3 regions of the Glaciecola sp. SC05 genome follow, and region 1 is predicted to be linked to each of the others. Evidence: predicted binding sites of a transcription regulator. Region 1 holds the regulator's gene; each other region holds the start of a gene.
What was found. Region 1 encodes NrdR, which represses ribonucleotide reductase genes. Its sites were predicted from a motif close to AAACACNANATNTNGTGTTT; they were not measured.
Positions count from the first base shown of each region.

Region 2: a site for NrdR is predicted at 2,053-2,072, ahead of nrdG (anaerobic ribonucleoside-triphosphate reductase activating protein). Genes of this name have one in related genera too.
Region 3: a site for NrdR is predicted at 1,877-1,896, ahead of nrdA (class 1a ribonucleoside-diphosphate reductase subunit alpha). Genes of this name have one in related genera too.

Region 1 is NZ_JBGIYY010000020.1:25,565-29,858, reverse strand. Features, by position in the region: gene glyA (serine hydroxymethyltransferase) at 143-1,399, shown strand; gene nrdR (transcriptional regulator NrdR) at 1,618-2,076, shown strand; gene ribD (bifunctional diaminohydroxyphosphoribosylaminopyrimidine deaminase/5-amino-6-(5-phosphoribosylamino)uracil reductase RibD) at 2,113-3,204, shown strand; gene AB9H30_RS16265 (riboflavin synthase) at 3,253-3,912, shown strand; gene ribBA (bifunctional 3,4-dihydroxy-2-butanone-4-phosphate synthase/GTP cyclohydrolase II) at 3,981-4,294, shown strand, end outside.
Region 2 is NZ_JBGIYY010000010.1:31,923-36,216, reverse strand. Features, by position in the region: gene AB9H30_RS10685 (molybdenum cofactor guanylyltransferase) at 1-60, shown strand, start outside; gene moaB (molybdenum cofactor biosynthesis protein B) at 47-631, shown strand; gene moaC (cyclic pyranopterin monophosphate synthase MoaC) at 628-1,137, shown strand; gene moaD (molybdopterin converting factor subunit 1) at 1,124-1,369, shown strand; gene moaE (molybdopterin synthase catalytic subunit MoaE) at 1,372-1,836, shown strand; gene nrdG (anaerobic ribonucleoside-triphosphate reductase activating protein) at 2,083-2,553, shown strand; gene nrdD (anaerobic ribonucleoside-triphosphate reductase) at 2,540-4,294, shown strand, end outside.
Region 3 is NZ_JBGIYY010000002.1:144,581-148,874, reverse strand. Features, by position in the region: gene gyrA (DNA topoisomerase (ATP-hydrolyzing) subunit A) at 1-608, opposite strand, end outside; gene ubiG (bifunctional 2-polyprenyl-6-hydroxyphenol methylase/3-demethylubiquinol 3-O-methyltransferase UbiG) at 892-1,593, shown strand; gene nrdA (class 1a ribonucleoside-diphosphate reductase subunit alpha) at 2,062-4,294, shown strand, end outside.

The sequences.
Region 1 (4,294 bases):
CTAATTTTTGTAAAGCTGTATACAAAGCGAATAAATGGGCTAAAATGTGGCGCGAATTTACCCTACTCACTAATGCAAACATCGATTGCCAATGGACTTGTAGCTTAGTATTTCTGCTACCTGCCTCGATCAAGGAGAAAACATGTTATCCAGTAATATGACTATCGCAGAATTCGACCCAGAACTAGCCGATGCGATGGAAAAAGAGAAACAGCGTCAAGAACATCATATTGAGCTTATCGCCTCTGAAAACTATTGCAGCCCAAGAGTACTTGAAGCGCAGGGTTCACAGTTGACGAATAAGTATGCTGAAGGATATCCAGGCAAGCGTTATTACGGTGGTTGTGAGTATGTAGATATTGCTGAGACTTTGGCTATTGAACGTGCCAAACAGCTGTTTAATTGCGAGTACGCGAACGTCCAGCCGCATTCCGGTTCGCAGGCGAATACGGCCGTATTTATGGCCTTAATAGAAGCAAACGATACCGTATTAGGCATGAGCCTATCGGATGGTGGGCATCTTACGCACGGCTCACATGTCAACTTCTCAGGTAAAACGTATAATGCGGTGCAGTATGGATTGCACCCTGAAACCGGCGTCATCGATTACGCGCAAGTAGAGGCGCTGGCGCTTGAGCACAAGCCGAAATTAATTATCGGCGGTTTTTCTGCATATTCTGGCATTGTTGACTGGGCACGCTTTAGAGAAATTGCGGACAAAGTGGGCGCGTATTTGTTGGTTGATATGGCTCATGTAGCGGGTTTAGTTGCGGCAGGTGAATACCCAAGCCCTATCCCGCATGCGCATGTTGTTACCACGACCACTCATAAAACATTAGCCGGCCCAAGGGGCGGCTTGATCATATCTAATTGTGGCGACGAAGCCTTATACAAAAAGTTTAATAGCGCGGTATTCCCCGGTAATCAGGGCGGTCCTTTGTGCCATGTCATTGCCGCAAAGGCAGTTGCGTTCAAAGAGGCGCTTTCTCCTGACTTCAAAGTGTACCAAAAACAGGTGTTGAAAAATGCCAAAGCGATGGTAGCGGTGATGCAAGAGCGCGGATATAAAATCGTCTCTAACGGTACTGATAATCACCTATTTCTACTTGATTTAATTGACAAAGACATTACCGGCAAAGAAGCAGATGCGGCGCTAGGTAGTGCAAATATTACTGTAAACAAAAATTCGGTGCCCAATGATCCACGCTCACCGTTTGTTACCAGTGGTCTGCGTATCGGTTCTCCCGCTATAACTCGCCGTGGATTTGAAGAAGCAGAAGCTAAACAGGTTGCGACGTGGATGTGTGATGTATTGGACAACATCTCAGATAAAAGCGTGATCGATAGGGTTAAAGCAGAAGTGGTTGAGCTTTGCGAGAAGTTTCCAGTCTACGGTTAGCTTAGAGTGCTTTGAGCTTTCGTTGAAGGCCTTAGCATTATGTCCCTCAACAGTAAGTATTTAAAAGCCGGGTAAATCCGGCTTTTTTAATCAGCCTGCTTATAACTTGATTATAACCGCTAGTCTAAGACAGACCCTAAGGTATAGACTACTTTCTGATGTGTTTTTGACGTAAACTACGCCAACTAAAAATTGTTCATTACTAGTTAGGAAACACCATGTTTTGTCCGTTTTGTTCAGCCCAAGAGACCAAAGTTATAGACTCTCGCTTAGTTTCCGATGGAGCCCAAGTAAGACGCAGACGTCAATGTGTAGAATGCAGTGAGCGCTTTACGACCTTTGAAGCGGCTGAATTGGTGATGCCTCGCGTTGTCAAACGTGACAATACACGAGAGCCCTTTAATGAAGAAAAACTAATGGCAGGCTTGCAGCGCGCGCTTGAAAAACGCCCCGTCAGTATAGAGGCGATAGAGCAGTGTGTGTTCAAGATAAAAGCGTCCCTACGAGCAACCGGAGAGCGCGAAGTTAAAAGCGAATTTGTGGGTGAGTTGATTATGGACGCTTTAAAGAAACTCGATAAAGTTGCTTACGTTAGATTTGCCTCTGTTTATCGCTCTTTTGAAGATGTAAAAGAGTTTGGTGAAGAAATCGCCCGCCTCTCGAGTGAGCCCCAATAAGTGTCAGCGCATTTTAGCCCAACGGATGCTTTGTATATGGCTAGAGCACTGCGCTTAGCCGAGCAGGGGAACTATTCTGTTACGCCAAATCCAAGCGTTGGATGTGTAATTGTATCTGCAACTGGCAAAGTCGTTGGTGAGGGGTTTCATTACAAGAGCGGAACCGCGCATGCCGAAGTGCATGCTCTAGAGCAGGCTGGTTTACTGGCTAAATCTGCTACTGCATATGTTACTTTGGAGCCATGCTCCCATTATGGCCGCACCCCCCCTTGTGCTTTAGCATTAATAAATGCCGGCATTCAAAAAGTCGTTATTGCTGTTTTGGACAGCAACCCAGAGGTCGCAGGTAAAGGCGTCAAGTTGCTTGAAGACGCCGGTATAGTCGTGAAGGTAGGGTTAATGCAGCAACAGGCTGAACAGCTCAACATCGGTTTTTTCACCAGAATGCGAACCGGTAGACCTTACATTAGGTTGAAGCTTGCGGCGAGTTTAGACGGTAAAACGGCATTGCAAAACGGTAAAAGTCAGTGGATCACCTCGGATGATGCGCGGCGCGACGTGCAGCTTGAACGAGCAAAGTCCTGTGCAATATTAACGGGTTCGGGCACGGCACTGGCTGACAACCCGCGCCTAAACGTGCGGAGCAATGAATTACCTGATTCAGTAGCAAAGGCGTTTTTACAACGTGAAGCGCAACCCTTGCGAGTGGTTATAGACGGGAAAAATCGACTACATGATGAGCTAATTTTGTGTTCAGACGGCAGTTTGACACGCATTTACAACTGCATGGGCAATAACAAATTAGGCAGCACGAGCGTTAGTCAAGTTCAATTACCCTTGCCTGAAAATGAGCGACATGTGGATTTATCTCGTATGTTAGACGACTTAGGCGCTCAAGGGCTTAATAATATATGGGTAGAAGCAGGAGCAAAGCTAGCGGGCGCAATGTTGGAAGCTAATTTGGTCGATGAATTAATTCTGTATTTAGCGCCTAAATTTTTAGGTGGTGGCGCGCGAGAGTTATTATCCACGCTGCCAAAACAAGATTTGCAAGAAGCCATTAATACCCGTGTTTCTTCGATAACACAGGTTGGGCCAGATATTAAAATTATTTGCCAAATGCGCTAATCCGTTCAGTAAAACCTTTGGCAAACAACTAAACAGTAGTGAGGTAAAATGTTTACCGGTATCATAGAAGCAGTTGGCACCATTAAAGCTTTAGATAACTTAGGCCATGATATTCGCTTGACTGTAGTCGCGGGGAAAATGGACATGAGCGACGTGTATTTAGGCGATAGCATCGCAACCAATGGCGTCTGCTTAACGGTTGTAGAGAAAGGAAGCAATTACTATAAGGCCGATGTTTCAGCAGAAACCATAAAGTATACAGGTTTTGCACATTATCAAAGCGGCAGTTCAGTCAACCTTGAAAAAGCCATGCGCCCCGATAGCCGATTTGGCGGGCATATTGTTTCTGGTCATGTTGACGGAGTAGGGGCGGTAGAATCCATCACCGAGCACACTCGATATGTAGAAGTATGGGTTAAGGCTCCCGATGAACTTGCTAAATACATTGCTCATAAGGGCTCTATTACGGTAGACGGTGTGAGCTTGACGGTGAATGAAGTAAAAGGGGCATCATTTATGCTCTGGCTTATTCCGCATACGTTGAAAGAAACCGTGATAGGTGATTATAAAATAGGCACAAAAGTGAACTTGGAAGTGGACGTTATTGCTCGTTACCTAGAGCGCTTGATGCTTGGTGACAAAGCCGCTAAAAGCGACAAAGCCGACATAAGCATGAGCTTTTTGGCTGAAAATGGATATTTGAAATAGCCTGCATTTATTTTGTACAGCTATACACAGAACATACACAACACATCGACATACCTAAAGGCAGTCTAATGGCATTAAATAGTACACAAGAAATTATCGACGATATCAAACAAGGTAAAATGGTCATTTTAATGGATGATGAAGACCGCGAAAATGAAGGTGATATCATTATGGCTGCCGAGCATGTGAGTGCTGAGACTATCAACTTTATGGTCACTCATGCCCGTGGCTTAGTTTGCTTACCGATGACGACTGAGCGTTGCAAGCGCTTAAAGCTACCTTTGATGGTAGATAAAAATAGCGCCCAATTCTCAACCAATTTCACCGTATCGATTGAAGCCAGAGATGGCGTAACCACTGGAATTTCTGCTGCCGATCGTGC
Region 2 (4,294 bases), on a different contig from region 1:
CAACACTTTGAGAAAAATCATCAACCAAATACACAGGAGGTGCGCTATGAGTCATTCTAATAAAACGTTTGAAGCGCTAAATATCGCGGTGCTTACCGTATCTGACACTAGAGATAAAACCACTGATACGTCTGGCGAGTTTTTGGCCGTAAGCGCCAGTGACCAAGGCCATCAAGTCGTTCGCCGAGATATCGTGATAGACGATGTTTACCTTATTCGAGCGAGAGTATCGGAGTATATCGCTGATCCGAATGTGCAAGCGATATTAATTACTGGCGGTACAGGATTTACACAACGAGACTCAACGCCTGAGGCGGTCGCTCCCCTATTTGATAAGGAAGTAGAAGGCTTTGGCGAACTTTTCAGGCATTTGAGCTATCAAGAAATTGGAACCTCGACCATTCAATCCCGCGCAATATCTGGCTTAGCCAATAACACAGTAATTTTTTGTGTGCCGGGGTCGACGGGTGCATGCAAAACAGCGTGGAACGGCATTATTAAGCAGCAGCTAGATGGTGCACAAGGACCTTGCAACTTTGTTCCCCATCTAAAGCGTGTCGATATTGCTGCCAAATCAGATGCTAATGATTCAAGTCAATTTCAGCAGCAGCTTTGTAGCTCCCGCTCATGAGTACATCCACAATCGGCAGTGCTAACCTAACTCACGTGGATGAGCATGGCGCGGCTAATATGGTGGATGTTTCAGGCAAACAAGAGACAAGAAGAGAGGCAACAGCAATCGGCGCTATCTCGATGAGCGCTGAGACACTGTTAAAAGTGCAGCAGAACAAAATGGCAAAGGGAGATGTGTTAAGCACCGCTAGGATAGCCGGCATACAGGCGAGTAAGAATTGTGCCAACTTAATTCCACTGTGCCATCCATTGATGTTGAGTAAAGTTAGTATCGATTTTGAAATGGATGAACAACATAATGAAATTCGCGTGTTATGTCATTGCAAATTAGATGGGGTAACAGGCGTTGAAATGGAAGCGTTAACGGGGGTGTCGGTTGCGCTATTGACTCTATTTGATATGTGTAAGGCGGCAGATCCAAGCATGATCATCTATGCTATAAGAGTGTTAGAAAAATCAGGCGGTAAGTCTGGCGTCTGGAGGCGAGAAAATGATCCAAATTAAATTTTTTGCAAGTCTACGAGAACGTCTTGGTGTAGCGTCTCTGAATTTTGAGTACTCAGGTCAAAGGACTGTCAGTGACCTGCTTCGTGAATTATTAGAAAAAAGCGAGCAGTGGAGCGTATTAAAAGAAAATGATGTGCTCATAGCAGTAAATCAAACGCTTTGTGGTGCAGATGCGCGCATAAATGACGGGGATGAAATTGCGTTTTTCCCTCCGGTAACGGGTGGATAATTATGATACGCGTCCAGCAAGAGGATTTTGAGCACTGTGTTGAGTATCAAGCACTTCGGGATAATGCGGACAGTGATGGCGCTATCGTAACGTTCACCGGTTTGGTGAGAGAGTTCAATCCTCAAGGTGCGGTATCGAGTGTTGTCATTGAACATTACCCTGGTATGACCGAAAAGTCGCTGATGAAAATCTGCTCAGCTGCAAGAAAGCGCTGGGAGCTCGGTCATATTCGCTTGATTCATCGAGTGGGGCAGCTTGAGGCAACCGAACAAATTGTGTTTGTTGGTGTGACCTCAAAACATAGAAAGAATGCGTTTGAAGCGACAGAATTTATTATGGATTACCTAAAAACCAATGCGCCTTTATGGAAGCAGGAAGGCACATCAACAGGTCTGAAATGGGTGGAAACTAAATCCAGTGATCATCAAGCGATAAAGCGTTGGTTTGAGCCCCATTCATCATTATAAAACCTGTTTTCTATCGTCGTATTTTTTGTTGTATGTCCTTATCGCATAAGCGATGACATTAGCACTTGCCTCTAGCGCGCTCTGCGTCCCTTTATTGTTTTAAAATCCCTAAGTCATTGGCGTCTCGGCTTTGTGGGAAAACCCACCATTTAATCGCATTTTAAGAGGTGAAACTTTGATCCAGATCATACTACATGTTGTGTTTGAGGAGTATAAAAACACTACATATAGTGTTTTGGAGTGTTAATGTTTAACTCTTTCGAGCCCCAGGTTTTATTTCAAGAAGTCCCAGATCATATTAGCTTGTGCTTTACCATTACTGGTTGCCCTTTACGTTGTAAAGGCTGTCATAGCAAAGATACTTGGCCAAGCACTGCAGGTACCCATCTGAGTGATGAACGCTTTAACCGTTACCTAACTCAGTACTCTCAATATGTGAGCTGTGTGCTGTTTTTTGGCGGAGAATGGTGCTTAGAAGCACTATGTTCAAAACTAAAAAAAGCACGTGAAAGCGGCATGAGTACCTGTTTATATACGGGTCTTAACGACGTACCCGACACACTTAAAAGTTTACTTACTTATATAAAAACAGGTCCATATATTCGCACGCTAGGTGGACTTGAAAACCCCAACACTAATCAGCGCTTTATAGAGCTTGCAAATGGGCAAGTACTAAACATTAAATTTCAGGAGTCTTCACTCAATGCTACCACTTAATCAAGAACACATTAATCATAAGCTAGATTTCATTGCTAACTATCTAGGAGCCGACAATGCCGCCGATGGCGCGACTTTAGACGCAAACGCTAACGTAACGAGTAAAAATATTGCTACTTTAGAAGCTGAGCTTATGAAAGACTTCTTTATTCAAGTTAATCGTGCGTCGGTCAAACAAAAAATACAAACGCTTTTTGGCGCCCCGTTGGCCAAAGAATATGAGCGACAAATTCGTCAACATGAAATATATGTGCATGACGAAACGAGCTTAAAACCCTATTGTGCATCTATTACCATGTATCCGTTCTTGTTAGATGGCTTAACCAAACTTGGCGGCGAATCGAAAGCCCCACAGCATCTGTCATCATTTTGTGGCAGCTTTGTGAACTTAGTTTTTGCCATTAGTGCACAATTTGCTGGCGCCATTGCGACAGTAGAGTTTTTAATGTACTTCGATTATTTTGCGCGCAAAGATCTTGGCAGCGAGTATCTGACCACGCATAAAAAAGAAATAGAAAATCATCTACAACATGTGGTCTATGCGATTAACCAGCCCGCAGCCGCCAGAGGTTACCAAAGCGTATTTTGGAATATATCCTTATACGACAAGTATTACTTTGACGCCATGTTTGGAGGTTTTGTGTTTCCTGATATGACCGCTCCTAAGTGGCAAAGTATCGAAAAACTTCAAGGCTTTTTTGTTGACTGGTTTACCCAAGAAAGGAGCAAAGCTATTTTGACATTTCCAGTCGTTACCGCTGCGATGCTGACGGAAAATGGAGCAGTTAAAGATGCAGGCTTTGCGCAAATGTGCGCTCGCTCAATGAGTCAAGGCGCGTCATTTTTTGTGTATCAATCTGACAGCCCAGACTCTCTGGCATCATGTTGTCGCTTGCGTAATGAAATTTCAGACAATACCTTTTCATACAGTTTAGGTGCCGGTGGCGTTTCTACAGGCTCGATTAATGTCATTACCATGAATATGAATCGACTTATTCAAAAAGGTATGGACATTAAAAAGACGGTTGAGAATATTCAAAAGTATCAAGTTGCTTATCGCGCGCTCGTTGAGGAGTATTTAACAGCAGGCGCGCTTTCTGTGTATAGCGCGGGTTTCATCGATTTAAAAAAACAGTATCTTACCATTGGCATAAATGGCATGGTCGAGGCCGCCGAATTTTTAGGCATTCGAGTCGATAATAATAGCGACTATAAGCACTTTGTTCAGCAACATTTAAGAACTATTTACGACGCCAATAAGCGCGCTAACAAAGAATATGGATATATGTTCAACACTGAGTTTGTGCCGGCGGAAAACCTTGGTGTAAAAAATGCCAAATGGGATCGAGAAGATGGATTTTGGGTCACGCGAGACTGTTATAACTCATATTTTTATGCCGTTGAAAATGCGGGTATTAATCATCTCGATAAATTTTTCATGCATGGGCATGAAATGACGCGCTATCTCGATGGTGGATCTGCGCTTCATGTCAATTTAGAAGAAACCTTAACAGAAAAAAACGCGCTGCGGATTTTAAACATCGCAGCTCAAGCGGGTTGTAACTACTTTTGCATTAACGTAAAAATTACAATATGCAATGAGTGCGAGCATATCGATAAACGTACTTTATCTGCTTGTAGCGCATGTAATTCAAAAGATATTGATTATGGCACGCGTGTAATTGGCTACTTAAAGCGAGTCTCTGCATTTAGTAAAGGTAGGCGAGATGAGCATGATATA
Region 3 (4,294 bases), on a different contig from region 1:
TCTGGATTTTCAATTAACGCCAAGCAGCCATTTACGACTTCGGTCAAGTTGTGAGGCGGTATGTTCGTTGCCATGCCCACAGCGATGCCCGATGAACCATTGACTAGCAAATTCGGTACTTTGGTGGGCACAACTTCTGGAATGAATTCAGTGCCGTCATAGTTGGGCACAAAGTTAACGGTTTCTTTTTCTAAGTCAGCGAGCAATTCATGCGCTATTTTAGCCATGCGGACTTCGGTATAACGCATGGCAGCAGCAGAGTCACCGTCTACTGAGCCAAAATTACCTTGACCGTCAACGAGCATGTAGCGCAGTGAAAATGGCTGAGCCATCCGTACAATAGTGTCGTACACCGCAGAATCACCATGCGGGTGATATTTACCAATAACGTCTCCAACAACCCGCGCGGATTTTTTATAAGGCTTATTGAAGTCATTTTTAAGTTCGCTCATTGCAAATAATACACGACGGTGAACAGGCTTAAGACCGTCACGTACGTCGGGCAATGCGCGCCCTACGATTACACTCATTGCATAATCAAGATAGGAATTCTTAAGTTCTTCTTCTATATTAATCGGGGAAATACTACTGGAATTGTTGTCAGCCATGAACTGAATGATCCTTATTGTTGTGGAGTGATCCTCTGGCCCTACTCATTCTCAAAATGAGCCTTAGCCTGAAAGTCCGTATGGACGTGCACATCACCACTTTGTTTTTATCATCTTATTTTCAAGTCGTGATACTAGCACTATAGGCTCAAAAAATGTAGCGCCTTGTGCGCTTAGAGCGTAATTTATTTTGCGTGCATTAATTGTATTTGCAAGAAGCCTTATCAAGGCCACATAAAGGTGCGATAATCTTCACAATTCGTTTTGCCAAATGGGAATAATAATGTCAAATGTTGACGCTCAAGAACTCAGCAAATTTGCTGAGCTAGCCAGTCACTGGTGGGACAAAGAAGGTGAGTTTAAATCCCTTCATGACATTAACCCCTTGCGTGTTGACTATATAGAAGCCCACTGTGAGGGCTTGTTTGGTAAGCGAGTGCTCGATGTTGGGTGCGGCGGCGGCATTCTCTCTGAGGCATTAGCGTTAAAGGGGGCTGAGCTTACTGGCATTGATATGGTTCAGGCGTCTTTAGATGTTGCTAACTTGCATCGCTTAGAATCGGGTGTACAGGTAGATTATTATTTAACTACTGCCGAAGATTGGTCACAAAATCATCCACATGCCTACGATGTGGTCTGCTGCTTAGAAATGTTAGAGCATGTGCCCGACCCCGCTGCCATAGTCAGGGCTTGCGCTCATATGGTAAAACCCAATGGCAAAGTGATTTTTTCTACCTTAAATCGCAACATGAAATCATATCTAATGGCGATCGTGGCCGCCGAATATATGCTATCGATGGTACCTAAAGGAACCCATGATTACGCCAAGTTTATCAAACCTTCTGAGTTAATGGCGATGATCGAAAATACATCACTAAACGCCCTAGAAATGACGGGCCTGCATTTTCAACCCTTGTTAAATCAGTATTACCTGTCTCAAAAAAATGTCGACGTAAACTACTTTATTGTCTGTCAGGCAACTTAAATCACGAACCTACGCAAATTAGAGCAAGCAAATTTAGATTAATGCGCAGTTTGTCACTGAGGATACTTGATGTCGTTTTTAGATCTTGTACCAAGATAAGGAATGACCAACTTTCTGCCGCATCTCTTAATTACATTTTGGACTAAGAATATGCTTTTTAAAATTAAATGTTTTTTTGTTTTTTAGCATAAAAGTAGTTGCAAGAACGTGAGTACAAGTAAGCATTAATCTCATCGGTAAGTTCCTACTAACTAAACGAAGATGTGAACCATTGTTGACACCCAAACACTAGATATAGTGATTGCATTACCACTAAAGACCCACTATCTTGTGTCTATTGACATTATGCGTTCATTTTTTGGATCTTCGAAGTACCTGCAGATGATAAGTCAATCATTCAATTTTTTGCGCTGATAACACATTAAGCTGGGCAAAGACTCCAGCCATAAAAATAAGAGTATAACCATAATGAAAAATGATCTTTTGGTAACCAAACGAGATGGTTCACAAGAAGCAATAGACTTAGACAAAATTCATCAAGTTGTTACATGGGCCGCAAGCGGACTTGAAGACGTTTCTGTTTCGCAGGTAGAAATAAAAGCACAGATACAGTTTTACAACGGTATTAAAACAGCAGAAATTCACGAGACATTGATAAAGTCTGCGGCGGACTTAATTTCAACTGAGTCGCCAGATTATCAATACATGTCTGCTCGTCTAGCCATCTTTCATTTGCGTAAGAAAGCCTACGGCAGATTCGAACCCCCAGCCTTATACGATCATGTTAAAAGCATGGTTGAGAAAGGTAAGTACGATAAGCATTTATTAGAAGACTACAGCCCTGCTGAGCTGGCTGAAATGGATGCATTTCTTGATCACAGTCGCGATATGGACTTCAGTTACGCAGCGGTTAAGCAGTTAGAAGGTAAATACCTTGTACAAAATCGAGTAAGCGGTGAAATATACGAAAGCGCCCAGTTCCTATATGTGTTAGTTGCGGCATGCTTATTCGCAAAATACCCTGCCGACACTCGCATGGATTACATCAAACGTTTTTACGACGCGACCTCTAAATTTAAGATCTCCCTGCCAACGCCGATTATGGCAGGTGTGCGCACCCCTACTCGTCAATTTAGCTCGTGCGTGTTGATCGAAGCTGGAGACAGCCTAGATTCGATTAACGCCACCGCCAGTGCCATCGTTAAATATGTCAGTCAACGCGCCGGCATTGGCATAAATGCGGGTCGAATCAGAGCTATTGGTAGTCCGATCCGAGGCGGTGAAGCTTTCCATACTGGCTGCGTACCCTTTTATAAGTATTTCCAAACTGCGGTTAAAAGTTGTTCTCAAGGCGGCGTTCGCGGCGGCGCAGCGACCTTGTTTTATCCTATGTGGCATCTGGAAGTAGAGTCACTATTAGTGTTGAAAAACAACCGTGGCGTTGAAGAAAACCGCGTGCGTCATTTAGATTATGGAATTCAGTGTAATAAACTGATGTACACCCGGATGATTAAAGACGATTACATCACCTTATTTAGCCCTTCTGATGTGCCAGGTCTGTACGATTCTTTCTTTGCTGATCAAGTAGAGTTTGAAAAGCTCTATGTACAGTATGAAAATGATGACAGCATCCGTAAAAAGCGAGTTAAAGCGATTGAACTGTTTAGCCAGTTTATGCAAGAACGAGCCAGCACGGGCCGTATTTATCTGCAGAATGTCGACCATTGCAATACCCACAGCCCATTTGATCCCTCGGTTGCACCTGTGCGTCAAAGCAACCTATGTTTAGAAATTGCATTACCCACCAAACCATTACGCAACGTCGATGATCCAGAAGGTGAAATAGCCCTTTGTACGCTCTCTGCATTTAACTTAGGTTCAATTGAGAGTCTTGATGATTTTGAGGAATTAGCCGACCTTTCTGTGCGTGCCTTAGATAATCTATTGGATTATCAAGATTACCCTGTTCCGGCGGCTCTGAATGCAACCATCGGTCGTAGAACCCTAGGCATAGGCGTAATTAACTTTGCCTACTACCTTGCAAAGAACGGCGTGAAATACTCTGACCACAGTGCGAACGGTTTGATTCATAGAACGTTTGAAGCAATGCAATACTATTTGTTAAAAGCATCTAATAATTTAGCCAAAGAAAAAGGCGCGTGCCCTAAATTTAATGAAACAACCTACTCAAAAGGCATTTTGCCAATAGACTCTTATAAACGCGACCTTGATGCGGTATGCAATGAGCCTCTTCATTATGATTGGAATACCCTTCGCAATGAGATTGTGGAGCATGGTTTACGCAATTCGACGCTGTCAGCGCTTATGCCATCAGAAACCTCATCACAAATTTCAAATGCGACAAACGGAATTGAACCACCGCGTGGGCATATTAGTATAAAGACCAGTAAAGATGGCGTACTAAAGCAAGTCGTGCCTGATTACAAAGCGCTGAAAAATGCCTATGAATTAATGTGGGACATCCCATCAAACGATGGATACCTGCAGTTAGTTGCCATTATGCAAAAATTTATAGACCAAACTATTTCGGCGAATACGAGTTACGATCCAGGTAAGTACGAGGGCAACAAGGTTCCCATGAAACTCTTACTAAAAGACTTGCTGACCACATACAAGTTAGGCGTGAAGACGCTGTATTATCACAACACTCGCGATGGTGCCTCAGATAAATCAGACACCG